4 regions of the Methylobacterium sp. WL9 genome follow, and region 2 is predicted to be linked to each of the others. Evidence: predicted binding sites of a transcription regulator. Region 2 holds the regulator's gene; each other region holds the start of a gene.
What was found. Region 2 encodes LexA, which represses DNA repair genes until DNA is damaged. Its sites were predicted from a motif close to TGTTCNNNNTGTGTTCNG; they were not measured.
Positions count from the first base shown of each region.

Region 1: uvrA (excinuclease ABC subunit UvrA) is a predicted target of LexA. The motif match lies at 2,241-2,258, and genes of this name have one in related genera.
Region 3: FV217_RS05730 (UvrD-helicase domain-containing protein) is a predicted target of LexA. The motif match lies at 2,496-2,513, and genes of this name have one in related genera.
Region 4: ssb (single-stranded DNA-binding protein) is a predicted target of LexA. The motif match lies at 1,561-1,578, and genes of this name have one in related genera.

Region 1 is NZ_VRVE01000038.1:29,830-34,094, reverse strand. Features, by position in the region: gene FV217_RS12700 (marine proteobacterial sortase target protein) at 1-1,945, opposite strand, end outside; gene uvrA (excinuclease ABC subunit UvrA) at 2,375-4,265, shown strand, end outside.
Region 2 is NZ_VRVE01000003.1:99,024-103,288, reverse strand. Features, by position in the region: gene rfbA (glucose-1-phosphate thymidylyltransferase RfbA) at 1-665, shown strand, start outside; gene FV217_RS02325 (hypothetical protein) at 662-1,207, opposite strand; gene lexA (transcriptional repressor LexA) at 1,515-2,243, shown strand; gene FV217_RS02315 (ComEC/Rec2 family competence protein) at 2,237-4,265, opposite strand, start outside.
Region 3 is NZ_VRVE01000009.1:20,896-25,160, reverse strand. Features, by position in the region: gene FV217_RS05730 (UvrD-helicase domain-containing protein) at 127-2,484, opposite strand; gene FV217_RS05725 (hypothetical protein) at 2,605-2,862, shown strand; gene FV217_RS05720 (AsmA family protein) at 2,983-4,265, shown strand, end outside.
Region 4 is NZ_VRVE01000008.1:28,977-33,241, reverse strand. Features, by position in the region: gene gyrA (DNA gyrase subunit A) at 1-1,303, opposite strand, end outside; gene ssb (single-stranded DNA-binding protein) at 1,697-2,281, shown strand; gene rph (ribonuclease PH) at 2,373-3,086, shown strand; gene rdgB (RdgB/HAM1 family non-canonical purine NTP pyrophosphatase) at 3,083-3,718, shown strand; gene hemW (radical SAM family heme chaperone HemW) at 3,754-4,265, shown strand, end outside.

The DNA of each region.
Region 1 (4,265 bases), on a different contig from region 2:
GCGGCTTGGCGACCCCCTCCGGGCGCTCGCCGGCCGGCCCGAACACCGTCTCGAAGTCCCAGCCCGCGGGCAGGTTCAGCGGCAGTTCGGTCGCGGCGAGACGGGCCCCTGCCGGACGGCGCGGGGTGGCGTCGATGGCCACCAGGCTGGTGAGGCGCGTCATCAGCTTGTGCGCCAGGGCGAGCTTCAGGATCGCCGAATCCGCGGTGTCGGGCGTGAGCTTGCCAGTGATGCGCGCGGTCTCGGCGTCGCCGATCTTGGCGCGCGCCCAGGCCTTCGAGATGCCGGCGCCCTCGGGCGCAGTCGCGAGATCGAGACTCTGCCGCCAAGGCGTGTCGCCGATGCGTCCGCTGAGGGTCAGCGTGCCGCCGGCCTTGGCGAGTTTTGCCGAGAGCATCAGCGGCTCGCCGCGGTAGAGGTCGGGCAGCAGGTCGGGCGTCACGTCGGCGCCGTGCTCGGAAAAGGTCGCGACGAGGTCGGTGACGACCGGGCTTTCGAGCTTGGCGAACAGCGCGCGGGTGCGCTCGGCGACCTGATCGATGGTGCCGATGTTGGTGTAGCTGCCGCGCCCGAGTTCGGCGGCATGGGTCATCAGGTGGCCGTTCGGGGCCGAGCCGATGCCGACCATGAACAGCCGCGAGCGGCCACGCCCGGCGCTGATCGCAGAGAAGATCTGGTTCTCGTTGCCGATGGCGCCGTCGGTGAGGAAGACGATCTGGCGGACGCGGGTCCTCTCCTCCGGGGTCGGATCGGCGAGCGCAGCCTTGAGCGGGGCCAGCATCTCGGTGCCGCCGCTGGCCTCGATCCCCGCGACGAAGGCTTTTGCTTGCGCGAGGTGGCTCTCGTCGGCCGGCATCGCGCCGGCAAAAAGGCTCTGCATGGTATTGTCGAAGCGGATGACATCGAAACGGTCGCCCGCGTCGAGGCGATCCAAGGCCGCCAGAAGGCTGGCCTTGGCCTGCCGCATCGAGGCGCCGGCCATCGAGCCGGAATTGTCGATGACGAAGGTCACGTCGCGCGGGCGGCGGGGGCCGGGCTGGCCGACGGGCGGGGTCACGCTGGCGAGAACGTAGTCGTCCGCGCCGATATGCTCGCGGAACAGGCCGATGGCGGGCGTCTCGCTGGGGGCCGGCCGCCAGGTCAGCTCGAAATCGCTGTCGGCCGGGACGGGGCCGTCATCGAGGCTGATCCGGCGGGCATCCGGCCCGGTCTCCTCGATGCGGACCTTGTGGGTGTCGCTGCGCATCGCCCCGAGGGCGAAGCCCGCCTTGAGGGTGACGTGCAGCGTCACCGGATTGGTGGGAGCGTGCTTCGCGGGATCGAGCACGGGCGGGCCGATGCGGGCGCGGTCGGGCACCGGATCGCTGCCTGCTGCAGCCGAGCCTTCGCCGACGAGGTTCACGATCGGCGGCGCCGGGTTGTAGCGGGGCGCGACGACGAGGGGCACGCGGAGCGCGTAGGTGTCCCCCGAGTGGCGGATCGTCTGCTGGTATTCGATGCGCACCAGCACGGTCTCGCCGGGGCCGATATTGGCCACCGCGTTGGTGAAGACGTTGGGGCGCTCCTGCTCGGTGAGCGCCGCGGTCTTGCCCTCGCTCTTCGCTGCCTCGTAGTCGCGCCGGGCCTGGGCGCGCTCGCGGATGTCGGCGACGATGATGCGGTCGCCGACCACGAGCTTCATGGCATCGACCGCCGCATCCTCCGGCAGCGGATAGACGTAGGTGCCCTCGACCCATTCCGTGGTGGTGTTGCGGAAGGCCTGGGTGACGACGGCTCGCGCGGTCGGCCCGCTGACTTCAACGGTCACGTCGGTCATCAGGCGCGGCGCCTCGACCGGGGCGGCATCGGACGGTCCGCGCAGGACGAGTTCGCCGCTGCCGGGCGCGACCGGCGCGGCACGGGCCGTGCCGGGGCCGGCGAAGAGGGCGAGGAGGCCGATGAGCACTGGCGCGAACCGGGTTGCCCGCGGACGGGCTCCGATCGCGAGGGAGGGACTTTTGATGAGGAAAGGACTTGGGATCATGACGCATCTCCGGGTCGTCCGGCGTCGGGGCCGGTCGATCCGAAGGGTCTCGCAGGGCGCCCTGCCCCGCCACGGGCAAGGTCACGCTTGTTCGGCAGCCACCCGCACCGGCGCGGTCGGCGAAGGCGGATTCGTGCGGAGCGCGTGCGTGCCGGTGCGGTCGCATATGGGCGAAGGACGGATTGCCGCCGCATGGCCGAACCGCCATGGCCGGCGGTGTACTCTTTTCGTTCCAGGCGCTAGGGAAACGCCGAACGGTCTTGTCCAGTCCCGGCGGGACACGACATGGGTTTCGCGCGGCGTTTCGAGCGTCCGCATGCCGTCACGACCTCTCGCGAGACTGAGCCCTGCATGGCCAGAGCCACACAAGCCGCCAAGCCAGCCAAGACGTCGGCGCCCAAATCCGCCGGCAAGGCTGTGGCCAAGCCTGCGGGTAAAGCTTTGGCGAAGGCACCGTCGAAGCCGGTCGAGAAGTCCGATACCGAGCTCGACAGGTTCTTCGATCAGGCCGGCCCGGCCGCCCGCGATACCCGCGTCATCTCCGTGCGCGGCGCGCGGGAGCACAATCTCAAGAACGTCGACCTGACGATTCCGCGCGACCGTCTCGTGGTGTTCACGGGGCTCTCGGGTTCGGGCAAGTCGTCGCTCGCCTTCGACACGATCTACGCCGAGGGCCAGCGCCGCTACGTCGAGTCGCTCTCGGCCTATGCCCGCCAGTTCCTCGAGATGATGTCGAAGCCCGACGTCGACCAGATCGACGGGCTCTCTCCGGCGATCTCCATCGAACAGAAGACCACCTCGAAGAACCCGCGTTCGACGGTCGGTACCGTCACCGAGATCTACGACTACATGCGCCTGCTCTGGGCGCGCGTCGGCATCCCCTACTCGCCGGCCACCGGCCTGCCGATCGAGAGCCAGACCGTCAGCCAGATGGTCGACCGGGTGCTGGAGCTGCCGGAGAAGACCCGGCTCTACCTGCTCGCCCCCGTCGTGCGAGGCCGGAAAGGCGAGTACCGGAAAGAGATCGCCGAGTACCAGAAGAAGGGCTTCCAGCGCCTGCGCATCGACGGCGAGTACTACCCGATCGACGACGCGCCGAAGCTCGACAAGAAGCTCAAGCACGACATCGACGTTGTGGTCGACCGCATCGTGGTGCGCGACGACATCAAGGCGCGTCTGGCCGATTCCTTCGAGACGGCCCTCGAACTCGCCGACGGTATCGCGGACATCGAATTCGCGGAGACCGCCGAAGGCGAAACCCCCAAGAAAATAACGTTCTCGTCGCGGTTCGCTTGCCCCGTCTCGGGCTTCACCATCCCCGAGATCGAGCCCCGGCTCTTCTCCTTCAACAACCCGTTCGGAGCCTGCCCGACCTGCGGCGGCATCGGACACGAGATGCGGATCGATCCGGAACTCGTGATCTCCGACGAGGGGCTGACCCTGAAGCGCGGCGCGGTCGCGCCCTGGGCGAAGTCGACCTCGCCCTATTACGAGCAGACGCTCGAGGCGCTGGCCAAGCACTTCGAGTTCAAGACGACCGTGCCCTGGGCCGCGCTGCCGACGGAGGCGCGGATCGCGATCCTCTACGGCACGGCCAAGGAATCGGTGCGCTTCGCCTATAACGACGGGCTGCGCTCCTACTCGGTCAACAAGCCCTTCGAGGGCGTCATCCCGAACCTGGAGCGGCGCTATAAGGAGACCGAGAGCGACGCGTCCCGCGAGGAGATCGGCCGCTACATGAGCGCCACGCCCTGCGAGGCCTGCGACGGCAAGCGGCTGAAGCCGGAGGCGCTCGCGGTCAAGATCGACATGCAGGACATCGGTCAGGTCACCGGGCTTTCGGTGCGCGAGGCGCACCGCTGGTTCTCCGAGATCTCCGAGAAGCTGACGGCCAAGCAGAACGAGATCGCCGTCCGCATCCTCAAGGAGATCCGCGACCGGCTGACCTTCCTGGTCGATGTCGGGCTGGAATACCTGACTTTGGCGCGAGGCTCCGGCTCGCTGTCCGGCGGCGAGAGCCAGCGCATCAGGCTCGCGAGCCAGATCGGCTCGGGCCTGACTGGTGTGCTCTACGTGCTCGACGAGCCCTCGATCGGCCTGCACCAGCGCGACAACGAACGGCTGCTCGGGACGCTGAAGCGGCTGCGCGACCTCGGCAACTCGGTGATCGTCGTCGAGCATGACGAGGACGCGATCCTGCAGGCGGACTACGTGGTCGATGTCGGCCCCGGCGCCGGCATCC
Region 2 (4,265 bases):
CCTATGCGGTCCAGCCGCGGCCCGAGGGCCTGGCCCAGGCCTTCGTCATCGGCCGCGAGTTCGTCGGCTGCGATCCCGTCGCGCTGGTGCTCGGCGACAACCTGTTCTTCGGCAACGGCATGAGCGAGCTGCTGCGGCGCGCCCGCGAGCGGCAGGGCGGCGCCACGGTGTTCGCCTACCATGTCGACCACCCGGAGGCCTACGGCGTCGTCACCCTCGACAAGGAGGGTCGGCCGCTGCGTCTCGTCGAGAAGCCGAAGAAGCCCGAATCCCCCTGGGCGGTCACGGGCCTGTACTTCTACGACAACCAGGTCCTCGACATCGCCGCCGCAGTGAAGCCCTCGGACCGGGGCGAACTCGAGATCACATCCGTCAACCAGGCCTATCTCGATCTCGGCCAGCTCCACGTCGAGCGGATGTCCCGCGGCTATGCCTGGCTCGATACCGGCACGCATGACAGCCTGCTGGAAGCGGCGGAGTTCGTACGCACCCTGCAGAACCGCCAGGGCCTCCAGGTCGCCTGCCTGGAGGAGATCGCCTATCTTCAGAACTTCATCACCCGCGACCAGCTCGTCGCCCGCGGCGAACTGTTCGCCAAGACCTCCTACGGCCAGAACCTGCTGCGGCTCGCCAAGGAGGACCAGCCGCTGGACGGGACGGCCTAGCGCTCGCCAAGTGCCATCACGGCACCGGTATAGGTCTCGGCGACTTCGCAGAACGGGATGCCGGCCGCCGTCGAGAGCACGGCCTCGACGAAGAACAGCCTGTTCTCGGGCCCAGGCAGTTCGGCGTCGCCCGGCGTCCAAAGCATCTTGAGCGACAGGTTGCGCCGCGTCGGCGACAGCGGATGCACCACGCGCCCGAACGGGGCCTGCGTGGTCTCCAACATCGTATTCATCTCCGGCGTCAGCCGGCCCGGCACGTACCAGTTGTCGGCCTCGGACAGGACGTGGCCACCGCAGGTCAAGCGGACGCGCCGATAGCGCACCAGCTCGTCGGCACCGATCGCCAGGCGCTCGCGCTGCTCGGCCGAAAGCGGCTTGTCCGCGCCTGCAACCCGTACGGCCGTGAGACGCGGATCGGCGGCGAGGCCGCGCTCGGCGCACCAGGCCTCGAGGACGGCGGTCGCACTGTGGGCGGCGAGCAGGCGGGCACTCAGGGTTTCGATCAAGCACTCGGTCCCGGCCCTCGGTTCGATTGGGAGGATCGTCGGCGGCTCTTGCGCACGGGCCGGTGCCGGTGTCGCAACGCAGCCGACAGCCGCCGCGAGGGCCAATACCGCGATCCGCCGGCCACCCTCGGGGCCTGTCGCACCGTCGGCTTCCGCATCCATTGCGCAGCGCAATACGGTGTCCCGCTGGAAACGTCCATCGGCGAAGGAGACGCAGCTTTGCCCGTCATGGCGCAATTCACGCTTGTCTCTCGCTTGCAGAACACTTGAAGAACGCTTAACGTGTTCGTGGTTTGTTTCGGCGGTTCCGCGCTTGGCGGTCGCCCCCTCCTAGGTGGCTCTCATGTTGACGCGCAAGCAGTTGGAGCTGCTCCAGTTCATCCAGCAGAGAATGAGCGAGAGCGGCGTTCCCCCCTCCTTCGACGAGATGAAGGATGCGCTCGATCTGCGCTCCAAATCCGGCATCCACCGGTTGATCACAGCGCTGGAGGAGCGTGGCTTTCTGCGGCGCCTGCCGAATCGGGCGCGCGCCATCGAGATCATCCGTATTCCGGAGCCGATCACGGGCAAGCAGCCGCCCGCGCCACAGGCCGAAGTGCGTCGTTTCACACCGAGCGTGGTCGAGGGTGGGCGGTCCAAGTCCGTTCCGCCGAGGCCGACGACGACACAGGTCTTCGACGAAGACGGCCGCTCGGTGATGGTGCCGGTGATGGGCCGGATCGCGGCCGGTACGCCGATCTCCGCTATCCAGAACCAGAGCCATTCCATCGCGATGTCGCCGGACTTCCTGGCCGGCGGCGAGCACTACGCGCTGGAAGTGCGCGGCGATTCGATGATCGAGGCCGGCATCCTCGACGGCGACCTCGTGGTGATCCGCAAGCAGGATACAGCCCAGACCGGCGACATCATCGTGGCGCTGATCGACGACGAGGAGGCGACCCTGAAGCGCCTGCGCCGCCGCGGCTCCTCAATCGCTCTGGAGGCCGCCAACCCGGCCTACGAGACCCGCGTACTCGGACCCGACCGGGTCCAGATCCAGGGCCGCCTCGTCAGTCTCGTGCGCCGCTACTGAAGCGGCTCGGCAGGGGCGTCCGCAGCAGAAGCTTCGGTGTCCTCAGTAGGTGACGGCTGCCGGTAGTTCGCGAAGCCTGATGGCTGAACGGGCGTCGGCAAATCCGGTTTGGACGTAGGCGGTTCGGGCGGCTTGATGGCAGCCGCCGGACGCCAGGGCGGCGGTGGACCGGGCTTTCGTACGGTGACCAGAACCGGTCCGCTCGAGTCTAGGCGGATCATCGCCGCGCCGTGCTCGGCCAGAAATTTCCGGTCGAGGAGCAGGCCCGCCGCGCAACCGGGCGGCGCATCTCGGCGGGTCACCAGAATAGCGGCGCGGGCGCAATCCTCGAACAGGCCGCGCCGGTCCTTGACGAGGGACAGCCACCGTCCGTCCGCCAGCCGGATCGTACAGCCGAGCCGGTCGCAGCGGGCGCCCTCCCCCTGCCCGACCTGATCGGCCCGGCGCCCATCGCCGTCGGCCTTGAGCCACTGCTCCAGCACGAAGTTCGGCGGCTTGCCGAGGATGGCGAGGCGCCCATCGGCACCCCGAACCGCCGCGCCGGCCCCATCGCGATCGATGAAGACATCGTAGCGAGCGGGCGTCGCAGCGAGGGCAAGTCCCCCGACGGCTGGCAGCAGAGCCAACCAACGTAGCCGCGAGACCAGAAGCGTCGCGAACAGGAGCGCAGCCGCCAGCAATGCGAGCGCCCAAGGGCCATAGGACGGAACCACGAGATTGGCCTGCCCGAATCCGGCGATCCAGGTCGAGATCGCGAGCATGCCGCGCACCGCCTGCCCCATCAGCCACCAGACCGGCTGATCGAGGGCAAAGGGGTAGGCGAGGATGCCGATCACCGCGGACGGCATCACCACCAGCGACACGAGCGGCAGGGTCAGGGCGTTGCCGACGAGCCCGAACGGCTGAACGGTCTGGAAGTGATAGGTCGAGAACGGCGCCGTCGCGATCTGTGCGACCAGCGTCGTCGCCAACGTGCCGACCACCGCCGCCGCGACGAAGGACAGCGCACGTCCGAACCAGCCGAGGCGCTCGCCCGAGAACAGCCGTCCATCGATGAGCGGCGCGCAGGTGATCAGTCCGGCGACGGCCCCGAACGACATCTGAAAGCTCGGGCCGAGCAGGGCCTCGGGCTCGCGAGCCAGCGCGATCATCGCAGCGAGCGCGAGGTTGCGCATGCTCAATGCCGGGCGGTCGACCAGGATGGCGCCGAGCATCACAAGGGTCATGATCCAGGAGCGCTCGGCCGCGATGTCCCAGCCGGAGAAGGCGCAATAGGCGGTGACGCCGGCCATCGCCGCGCCGGCCGCGATCTTCTTGATCGGCCAGGTGAGCGCCAGAACCGGCACCAGCGCGAGCATCGCCCGCACCAGCCAGAACACGACACCGGCGGCGAGCACCATGTGCAGCCCGGAGATCGACACCACGTGATAGATCCCCGCCGCGCGCAGCACGTCGTTGGTCTGCGGCGAGATCAGCCCGCGCTTGCCGGTGACGAGGGCTGCGGCGACGGCGCCGGCCTGCCCGCCATTGGCGTCGGTGATCCGTCGGGTGAGCGCGTTGCGAGCGTCGTCGATCGCGGCAGCGAGGCGGAGCCGCCAGGGCAACGGCCCGGTCGGAGCGATCACGTCGATCCGGCCGGTCAGGGAGCCGACGGCCCCGATGCCGCGAAAATAGGCATCGCGGGCGAAATCGTAGCCACCGGGCCGCGCCGCCTCGGGTGGCGGCAGCAGCCGCGCGACGGCGCTGATCCGATCACCGGGCTTGATCGCCTGCGCCTTCCGATAGGAGACCCGCACCCGCGTCGGGCGCCCCACCTCCTCCAGCGTGCCGAAGGCGATCACCTTCACGACGAGCCGGGCGCCCTGTTCGCGTTCGTCGAGGGCTTCGACGAGGCCGGTCAGCGGCGCGATCATCGTGCGGGCGAGGACCGGGCTCGCCACGCTGGCGACGCGATAGGCGGCGGCGGCAAAGCCGAGGAACGCTGCGGCGAGGGCGAGCATCAGGGCCAGCGCCACCGGCCTG
Region 3 (4,265 bases), on a different contig from region 2:
GGAAGGGAGGCGCCGGGGCGGCACCTGAGGTGGACCGGACTGACGGAGAGACCGCCAACACCATCGCCCTCGCTCGCCCACGCAGGGGCGGCACCGTCCGGGCTCGAAGGAGCCCGGAGCGACGCCTCATCCGGGTTGGACGAAGCTGTCGAGCACCATTTTGCGGCCGGCCTTGTCGAAGTCAACGGTGAGCTTGTTGCCGTCGACGGCGGCGACGGTTCCGGGGCCGAACTTGGTGTGGAAGACCCGCATCTGCTCTTGGAAGGACGAGGCCGAGCCCGTCGATTTCGCCACCAATTCGCCCTCGATCTGGCGCGGGCCGCCCGAACGGCCGCTTGGACCGCGCGACGCACCGAAATTGCCTCCGCCGGAATTGGCCTGCGCCCGCTGCCAACCCGGCGTGCCGTAGGACGAGCCGAACGGCGTCGGGTTGCGGTCGAAGCGCGAGGCACCGGCCTGGAAATGGGCGGGCGCGTCGAGCACCTCGACGGCGCCGGGCGGTAGCTCGTCGATGAAGCGCGAGGGGATGGTGGAATTCCACATCCCGTGGATGCGCCGATTCACGGCAAAGCTGAGCTTCGCGCGCTTGCGGGCGCGCGTCAGGCCGACATGAGCGAGCCGGCGCTCCTCTTCGAGGCCGGCACGACCGCTCTCGTCCAGGGCTCGCTGGTTGGGGAACAAGCCGTCCTCCCAGCCCGGCAGAAACACGGTGTCGAATTCCAGGCCCTTGGCGGCATGCAGCGTCATCAGCGAGACGCGGTCCGCGCCTTCCGTCTCACTCGCCTCCATGACGAGGGAGACGTGTTCGAGGAAGGCGCCGAGATCCGGGAATTCCTCCATCGAGCGGACGAATTCCTTGAGGTTCTCGAGCCGCCCGGCTGCGTCGGCCGAGCGGTCCTTCTTCCACATGTCGGTGTAGCCCGATTCTTCTAGGATGGTCTGCGCCACCTCGGAATGCGGCTGCGTGCCGACGAGGCGCGCCCAGCGGGTAAAGCTCTCGACGAGGCCGCGCAGCATCGTGCGGGCACGCGGCTTCAGCTCGTCGGTCTCGATGATTTTTCGCGATGCCGCGAGGATCGGGATGCGCTCGGCGCGGGAATAGGCGTGGAGCACCTGCAGGGTCGCGTCGCCGAGGCCGCGCTTCGGGGTGTTGAAGATGCGCTCGAACGCGAGGTCGTCGGCCGGGTTCGCAGTGATGCGGAGATAGGCCAGCGCGTCGCGGATCTCTGCGCGCTCGTAGAAGCGCGGGCCGCCGATGACGCGGTAGGGCAGGCCGAGCTGGACGAAACGGTCCTCGATCTCGCGCATCTGGGCCGAAATCCTCACCAGCACGGCGATCTCGGAGAGCGGGTGCTGCTTGCGTTGGAGCTGCTCGATTTCCTCGCCGAGGCCCCGCGCCTCCTCCTCCGAATCCCAGGCGCCGGTGACGGTGACCTGCTCGCCGGGCTCGGCTTCCGTCCGAAGAGTCTTGCCGAGCCGGCTCTCGTTCTTGGCGATCAAGCCGGAGGCGGCGGCGAGGATGTGGCCGGTGGAGCGGTAGTTGCGCTCCAGTCGCACCACGACTGCACCGGGAAAGTCGTGCTCGAAGCGCAGGATGTTGTCGACCTCGGCGCCGCGCCAGCCGTAGATCGACTGGTCGTCGTCGCCGACGCAGCAGACGTTCTTTCGCAGCTGCGCGAGCAGCCTGAGCCAGAGGTACTGGGCGACGTTGGTATCCTGGTACTCGTCCACCAGGATGTAGCGGAACCGGTTCTGGTAATTTTCCAGGACGTCCGGATTTTCCCGCCAGAGCTTGAGGCAAAGCAACAAAAGGTCGCCGAAATCGGCGGCGTTGAGGGTGGCGAGGCGGGCCTGGTAGGCGGAGTAGAGCGCGCCGCCCTTGCCGAAGGCGAAGGCCTGGGCCTCGCCCGGCGGCACCTGCTCGGGGAGCAGCCCGCGGTTCTTCCAGCCGTCGATGACGCTGCCGAGCGCGCGGGCCGGCCAGCGCTTCTCGTCGATGTTCTGGTCGAGGATGACCTGCTTCATCAGGCGAAGCTGGTCGTCCATGCCGAGGATGGTGAAGTCGGATTTCAGCCCGACCAGTTCGGCGTGGCGGCGCAGGATCTTGGTGCCGATGGCGTGGAAGGTGCCGAGCCAGGGCATGCCCTCGCCGGCCGGGCCGATCAGCGCACCGATGCGGTGCTTCATCTCGCGGGCGGCCTTGTTGGTGAAGGTCACCGAAAGAATGTCGTAGGGCCGCGCCTTGCCGGTGGCGATGAGGTGGGCGATCCGCGTCGTCAGGACGCGGGTCTTGCCGGTGCCGGCGCCCGCGAGCACGAGGACCGGACCCTCCGTCGCCTCGACGGCGCGGCGCTGCTCGGGGTTCAGGCCGGAACTGTAGGCGGCCGCCTCCGGCCTCAGGGAGGCCATGGCGCGGGCGGCGATCGAGAGGGACGCGGGCTGCTCGGGGGCGTCGCCGCCCGACTCGTCAGGCTGGTACTTCATCCGGGCATCCCTGGACCAAAACGCGAACGCCGTCGAGGCCCGGACGGGAACTCGAAAAGGGCTCCATGCGTCCTTTCGGAAAGCCCACTATCATCCCCGGCCACCATCGGAGCCGCCGCCATGCGCGCCCTGTCGCTCGTCCTGTCATCGATCCTGGTGCATGCCACGACTATCCACGCCAGCGCGCAGCTCTCGGGCGACGTCGGCTCCTCGAATGCCGCGAACCAGTCGTTCCAGCAGCAGAATTCCTTCCGCGGCCTGCAGCAGCAGCAGACCTTCAACCGCAACGAGGCGAACGCCCAGAACCGGAGCAACCAGCTCTATAACAACTCCAGCGTCGGTTCTCAGGGCTACATCCCGCGCCGCCGCCGCCGCTGACTCCGCGAAGACACAGGCAGCCACCGCCGCGCCGTGTTAAGGCGCGACAGGGCCGTGCGGCTGCACCGCACGTCCTGAAGCCGTCCGCACACGGAGGCGGCGGGAGCGGACACACGAACCGTGCGTGACACCCTGACCGCGCTCGCGGCCGCCGTCATCCTGATCCTCGTCGCGGCGCTCGCCGCACCGCCCTTCGTCGACTGGACGGGGCATCGCGCGTTCATCGACCGGGCGATCGGTTCGTCGCTGGACCTGCCCGCGCATAGCGACGGCCGCATCGAGGTCCGCTTCCTTCCCTATCCACGCCTGCGCCTCGAACGGCTGCAACTCGGCGACGGCTCCGAGAAGCCCTCGCTCGACCTCAGGTTCGTTAAGGCGGAGCTGGCGCTGGCCCCGCTGCTCAAGGGCGAGCTGCGCTTCACCGAGACGCGGATCGGCCGAGCCGAGCTCAGGCTGCCGGTGACCGACGGCGACGCGGTCATGCTGCCCGGCAGCCTCCGCGAGGCGATCGGCGCCCGCGACCTCGTCATCGACGACCTGCGCATCCAGCAGGCGCTCGTGACGACGCTTGTGCCGTCCACCGGCCGCACCGACCAATTCGCAGCCGAGGGCCTGCGCCTCAAGGCGCCGTCGCTGGCCGGTCCGTGGCAGATGGATGGCGTCAGCGGCGGCGTCCCGTTCCGCCTCGCCAGCACCAAGATCGCGGCCGACGGCGCGACCGTGAAGATCTCGGGGGGCGGCGACCGCCAGCCCCGCTTCGAGGCGGATGCCCGCATCGTCTTCAAGCTTCTCGACCCGGCCGATGCGGCGAGGCCGCACAGCCCGGGTGAACTCCGCGCCATGATCCCGGAAGCCGAGGGATCCGCTCGCCTCGTCGTCGGCCCCCCGACGAAGGATGCCGGCGCGGCTCTGCCGTTCTCGCTCGGCGGCAAGTTCAAGGCGCGCGGACCGCTGCTGCGCTTCGAGGGGGTCAACGCCGAAATCGATCCGGCCGGCCAAGCCATGCGCCTCGCCGGCACCGGGCAGATCAACCTGCGGAGCTGGCGCGCAGGCCTCAGCCTGGAATCGCGCCGGCTCAACCTCGACGGGCTGCTCTATTCCTCCGCAGGTCAGGCCCTGCTGGCGCGGGGGCTTTCGGGCGACATAGTGCTGCCGGTGATGCTCGACCTCGATCTCAAGATCGAGAGTCTCGCCCTGGGCTTCGAGGATTGGTCGGACCTCCAGCTCAAGGGGACCTTCGACCGCACCGGCGGCCTCGTCCTGCGTCGCTTCGCCGGCACCGCGCCAGGCACGACCAAGGTCGCGGCGTCGGGGGAGCTCGACGTGGCGGCCGCGCCTCGCTTCAACGGGCATCTCGAAATCGATGCAGCCAATTCCGAAGGGCTCGGCCGCTACCTGCGCCG
Region 4 (4,265 bases), on a different contig from region 2:
TCAGCGGGGCGATGTCGAAGGCCGGCCAGTCGCGGCCCATCAGGGCTTCGCGCGCCGTGTTCGGATCCGGCGAGGTCCGGATCAGGCGGATAACCTCGTCGATGTTGGCGACGGCGATGGCGAGGCCGCACAGGACGTGGGCGCGCTCGCGGGCCTTGTTGAGAAGGAACTTCGTCCGCCTGGAGACGACCTCTTCGCGAAAATCGATGAAGGCGGTGAGGAGGTCCTTCAGGTTCATCAGCTCGGGGCGGCCGCCGTTCAGCGCGACCATGTTGGCGCCGAAGGAGCTCTGCAGCGGCGTGAACCGATAGAGCTGGTTCAGCACCACCTCGGCCATCGCGTCGCGCTTGATCTCGACCACGATGCGCATGCCGTCGCGGTCGGATTCGTCGCGCAGATCGGAGATGCCCTCGATCCGCTTCTCCTTCACCAGCTCCGCGATCTTCTCGATCAGCGTCGCCTTGTTCACCTGATACGGGATCTCGGTGAAGATCAGAGCCTCGCGCTCCTTGCGCAGCTCCTCGACCTGCGACTTCGCCCGCATGATGATTGAGCCGCGACCGGTGGCGTAGGCCTGCCGCGTGCCGGCCCGGCCGAGGATCGAGCCGCCGGTGGGGAAATCGGGTCCGGGCACGATCTCGGTCAACGCCTCGATCGTCATGCCCGGATCGTCCATCAGGGCGAAGCAGGCGTCGATCAGTTCGCCGAGATTGTGCGGCGGAATGTTGGTCGCCATGCCGACGGCGATGCCGCCGGCGCCGTTGACGAGCAGGTTCGGGAAGCGCGCCGGAAGGACCGTCGGCTCTTCGCGGGTGTCGTCGTAGTTCGACTGGAAGTTGACGGTGTTCTTGTCGATGTCGGCGAGCAGCGACATCGCAGGCTTGGCCAGCCGCGATTCGGTGTAGCGCATCGCCGCCGGCGGATCGCCGTCGACCGAGCCGAAATTGCCCTGCCCGTCGATGAGCATCAGGCGCATCGAGAACTCTTGGGCCATGCGGACCAAGGCGTCGTAGATCGATTGGTCGCCGTGCGGATGGTACTGACCGATCACGTCGCCGACGATGCGGGCCGATTTCACGTAGCGCCGCTCGGGCAGGAAGCCGCTCTCGTAGGCCGAGTAGAGGATGCGCCGATGCACCGGCTTGAGCCCGTCGCGCGCATCCGGCAGCGCCCGGCTCACGATCACGCTCATCGCGTAATCCAGGTAGGAGCGGCGCATCTCGTCGGTGATCGAGACCGGCTTGATGTCGTTGGCCGGCGGCGTCGGAGGATCGCCCGCGCCGGACTTGTCGTTGTCTGCCAAGCTCTTGTGTCCGTCTATCGAGGTGTCGGCTTCCGAAGCGGCGGGGCAGGGGGCCCGGCCATTCGATCCTGCACCTTCGGAAGGTGCTCGCGGCGTTTAGAGAAGACCGTGTGATTTCAAGTGGTTAATTAGTCATTTCGCAGGACCGGCGCAACCCGCTCGCCCCCCGATCCGACAGGGATCGACAGCTAACAGGATCGCCCCGCGAAGACCATTGTCGCCGGTGGATAGATCAGGCGGTTCGCTTGCGACGGAGATCGAACAAATATAGAACAAACATCGGCTGTGGTTGACGGGTACAAACGCCGCGACCGGGTTGCCGCGGCTCGCTTCGCCCGCCATGAGTTCGGCCGGGCGAACGGCCCTCGTGAGATCGGACGGTAGGAGAGAGGCATGGCGGGCAGCGTCAACAAGGTGATCCTGGTGGGCAATCTCGGGCGCGATCCCGAAACGCGCCGGCTGGCCTCGGGCGATCCGGTGGTGAACCTCCGGCTCGCGACCTCGGAATCCTGGAAGGACAAGGCGAGCGGCGAGCGCAAGGAGAAGACCGAGTGGCACTCGGTCGTGATCTACAACGAGAACCTCGCCCGCGTCGCCGAGCAGTACCTGCGCAAGGGCTCGAAGGTGTACATCGAGGGTCAGCTCCAGACCCGCAAATGGACCGACCAGTCAGGCGTCGAGAAGTACACCACCGAGGTGGTGCTGCAGCGTTTCCGCGGTGAGATAACCCTGCTCGACGGCCGTGCCGGCGGCGGCGGCGACTTCGCCGGCAGCGATGACGATGGCGGCGGCCAGATCAGCCGCGGCGGCGATTACGGCGGCGGCGGTGGTGGCCGTTCCGGCGGGGGCGGCGATTACGGCGGAGGCCGTTCTTCCGGTGGCGGCGGCGACCGCAAGCCGGCCGGCGGTGGTGGCAGCGGCAGCAGCTCGGGCGGCGGCCGCCCGAGCTACGATCTCGACGACGACATCCCGTTCTAGGCCGGTCTGGTAGCCATCCTCCGTCGCGGGTTGCCGCCCGCGGCGGGGGAGCCTAAGAGCCCGGCCTCATCACACGGCATGGGAGACGAGGATGCGGCCTTCGAAGCGCGCTCCGGACGCGATGCGCAAGGTCACGCTCGAGCGGGCCGTCGCCCGCTATGCGGAAGGCTCCTGTCTCGTCACCTTCGGCGAGACCAAGGTGCTCTGCACGGCCTCCCTCGAAGAGCGCGGTCCGCCCTGGCTGCGCGGCTCCGGCAAAGGCTGGATCACGGCCGAATATTCCATGCTGCCGCGCGCCACGCACGAGCGCACCCGCCGCGAGGTGAATTCCGGCAAGCCTTCCGGCCGTACGCAGGAAATCCAGCGCCTGATCGGCCGTAGCTTGCGCGCCGTGACGAACCTCCCCGCGATCGGCGAGAAGCAGATTTCGATCGATTGCGACGTGCTGCAGGCCGATGGCGGCACCCGCACAGCCGCCATCACCGGCGCCTGGGTCGCCCTGCACGAGTGCTTTTCGTGGATGCGCGCCCGTTCGATCATCTCGGTAGACCCCCTGCGCGATCACGTCGCCGCCGTCTCCTGCGGCATCTACAAGGGCACCCCGGTGCTCGACCTCGAATACGTGGAGGACTCGGCCGCCGACACCGATGCGAACTTCGTGATGACCGGCAAGGGCGGCATCGTCGAGGTGCAGGGCACCGCGGAGCAGGAGCCGTTTTCCGAAGAGCAGTTCCTGGAACTGCTCCGTCTCGCCCGCGGCGGCATCTCGGAGCTCGTCGCCCTACAGAAGCAGACCATCGCGTGAGCACGCCGCGCCTCCTAGCGGGCCGCGTCGTCATCGCGACCCACAATGCCGGCAAGCTCGTGGAGATGCGCGAGCTGCTCGCGCCCTTCGGTATTGCGGCGGTCTCGGCCGGCGAGCTGAACCTGCCCGAGCCCGACGAGCCCGGCACGATGTTCGCGGAGAACGCGGCCATCAAGGCGCATGCGGCGGCTCAAGCCTCGGGCCTGCCGGCCTTCGCCGACGATTCCGGCCTCTGCGTCGAAGCGCTCGACGGCGCTCCGGGGATCTTTTCGGCCCGCTGGGCCGGCCCGGACAAGAATTTTTCGGGCGCCATGGCCCGGATCGCAGAGGAAGTCGCCCGGCGCGGCACGCCCTCGACCCGCGCGCATTTCGTCTCGGCGCTCGTGCTGGCCTGGCCCGACGGCCACACCGAACTGTTCGAGGGTCGCGTCCACGGCAACCTCGTCCCGCCGCGCGGAACCCTCGGCTTCGGCTACGATCCGCTGTTCCTGCCCGACGGGTTCGATCGCACCTTCGGCGAGATGTCCTCGCAGGAGAAGCACGGGGTGGATTGGCAGAGTGGGGCCGCGCTCTCGCACCGCGCCCGCGCCTTCGTGCTGCTCGCCGCCGCCTGCCTGCGCCGTCCGGCCTGATTGCGTCCGGTCGGCTGCGCGCGCATCTGAGACCCATGTCCCATTCCGAAGTGCCGGACCACCCGACCCGCGACGCGGGCTTCGGCATCTACCTGCACTGGCCGTTCTGCGCCTCGAAGTGCCCGTATTGCGATTTCAACAGCCATGTCCGCTACGCGCCCGTGGACGAGGTGCGCTTCCTCGCTGCCTTCAAGGCCGAGATCGCCCATACCGCGGCCCGGACGCCCGGCCGCACGGTCTCCAGCATTTTTCTGGGTGGGGGCACGCCGTCGCTGATGAAACCGGAGACCGTGGCCGGCCTGCTCGATGCTGTCGCCGCCGCGTGGGGCACGACGCCCGATGTCGAGATCACGCTGGAGGCCAATCCCACCAGTGTCGAGGCGGGCCGCTTCCGGGGTTATCGCGCAGCGGGCGTCAACCGCGTCTCGCTCGGGGTGCAGGCGCTGAACGATCCGGACCTGAAGGCGCTGGGCCGCCTGCACAGCGTCGCCGAGGCGCTCGCCGCAGTCGAAACGGCCGCCGCCCATTTCGAGCGGTACTCCTTCGA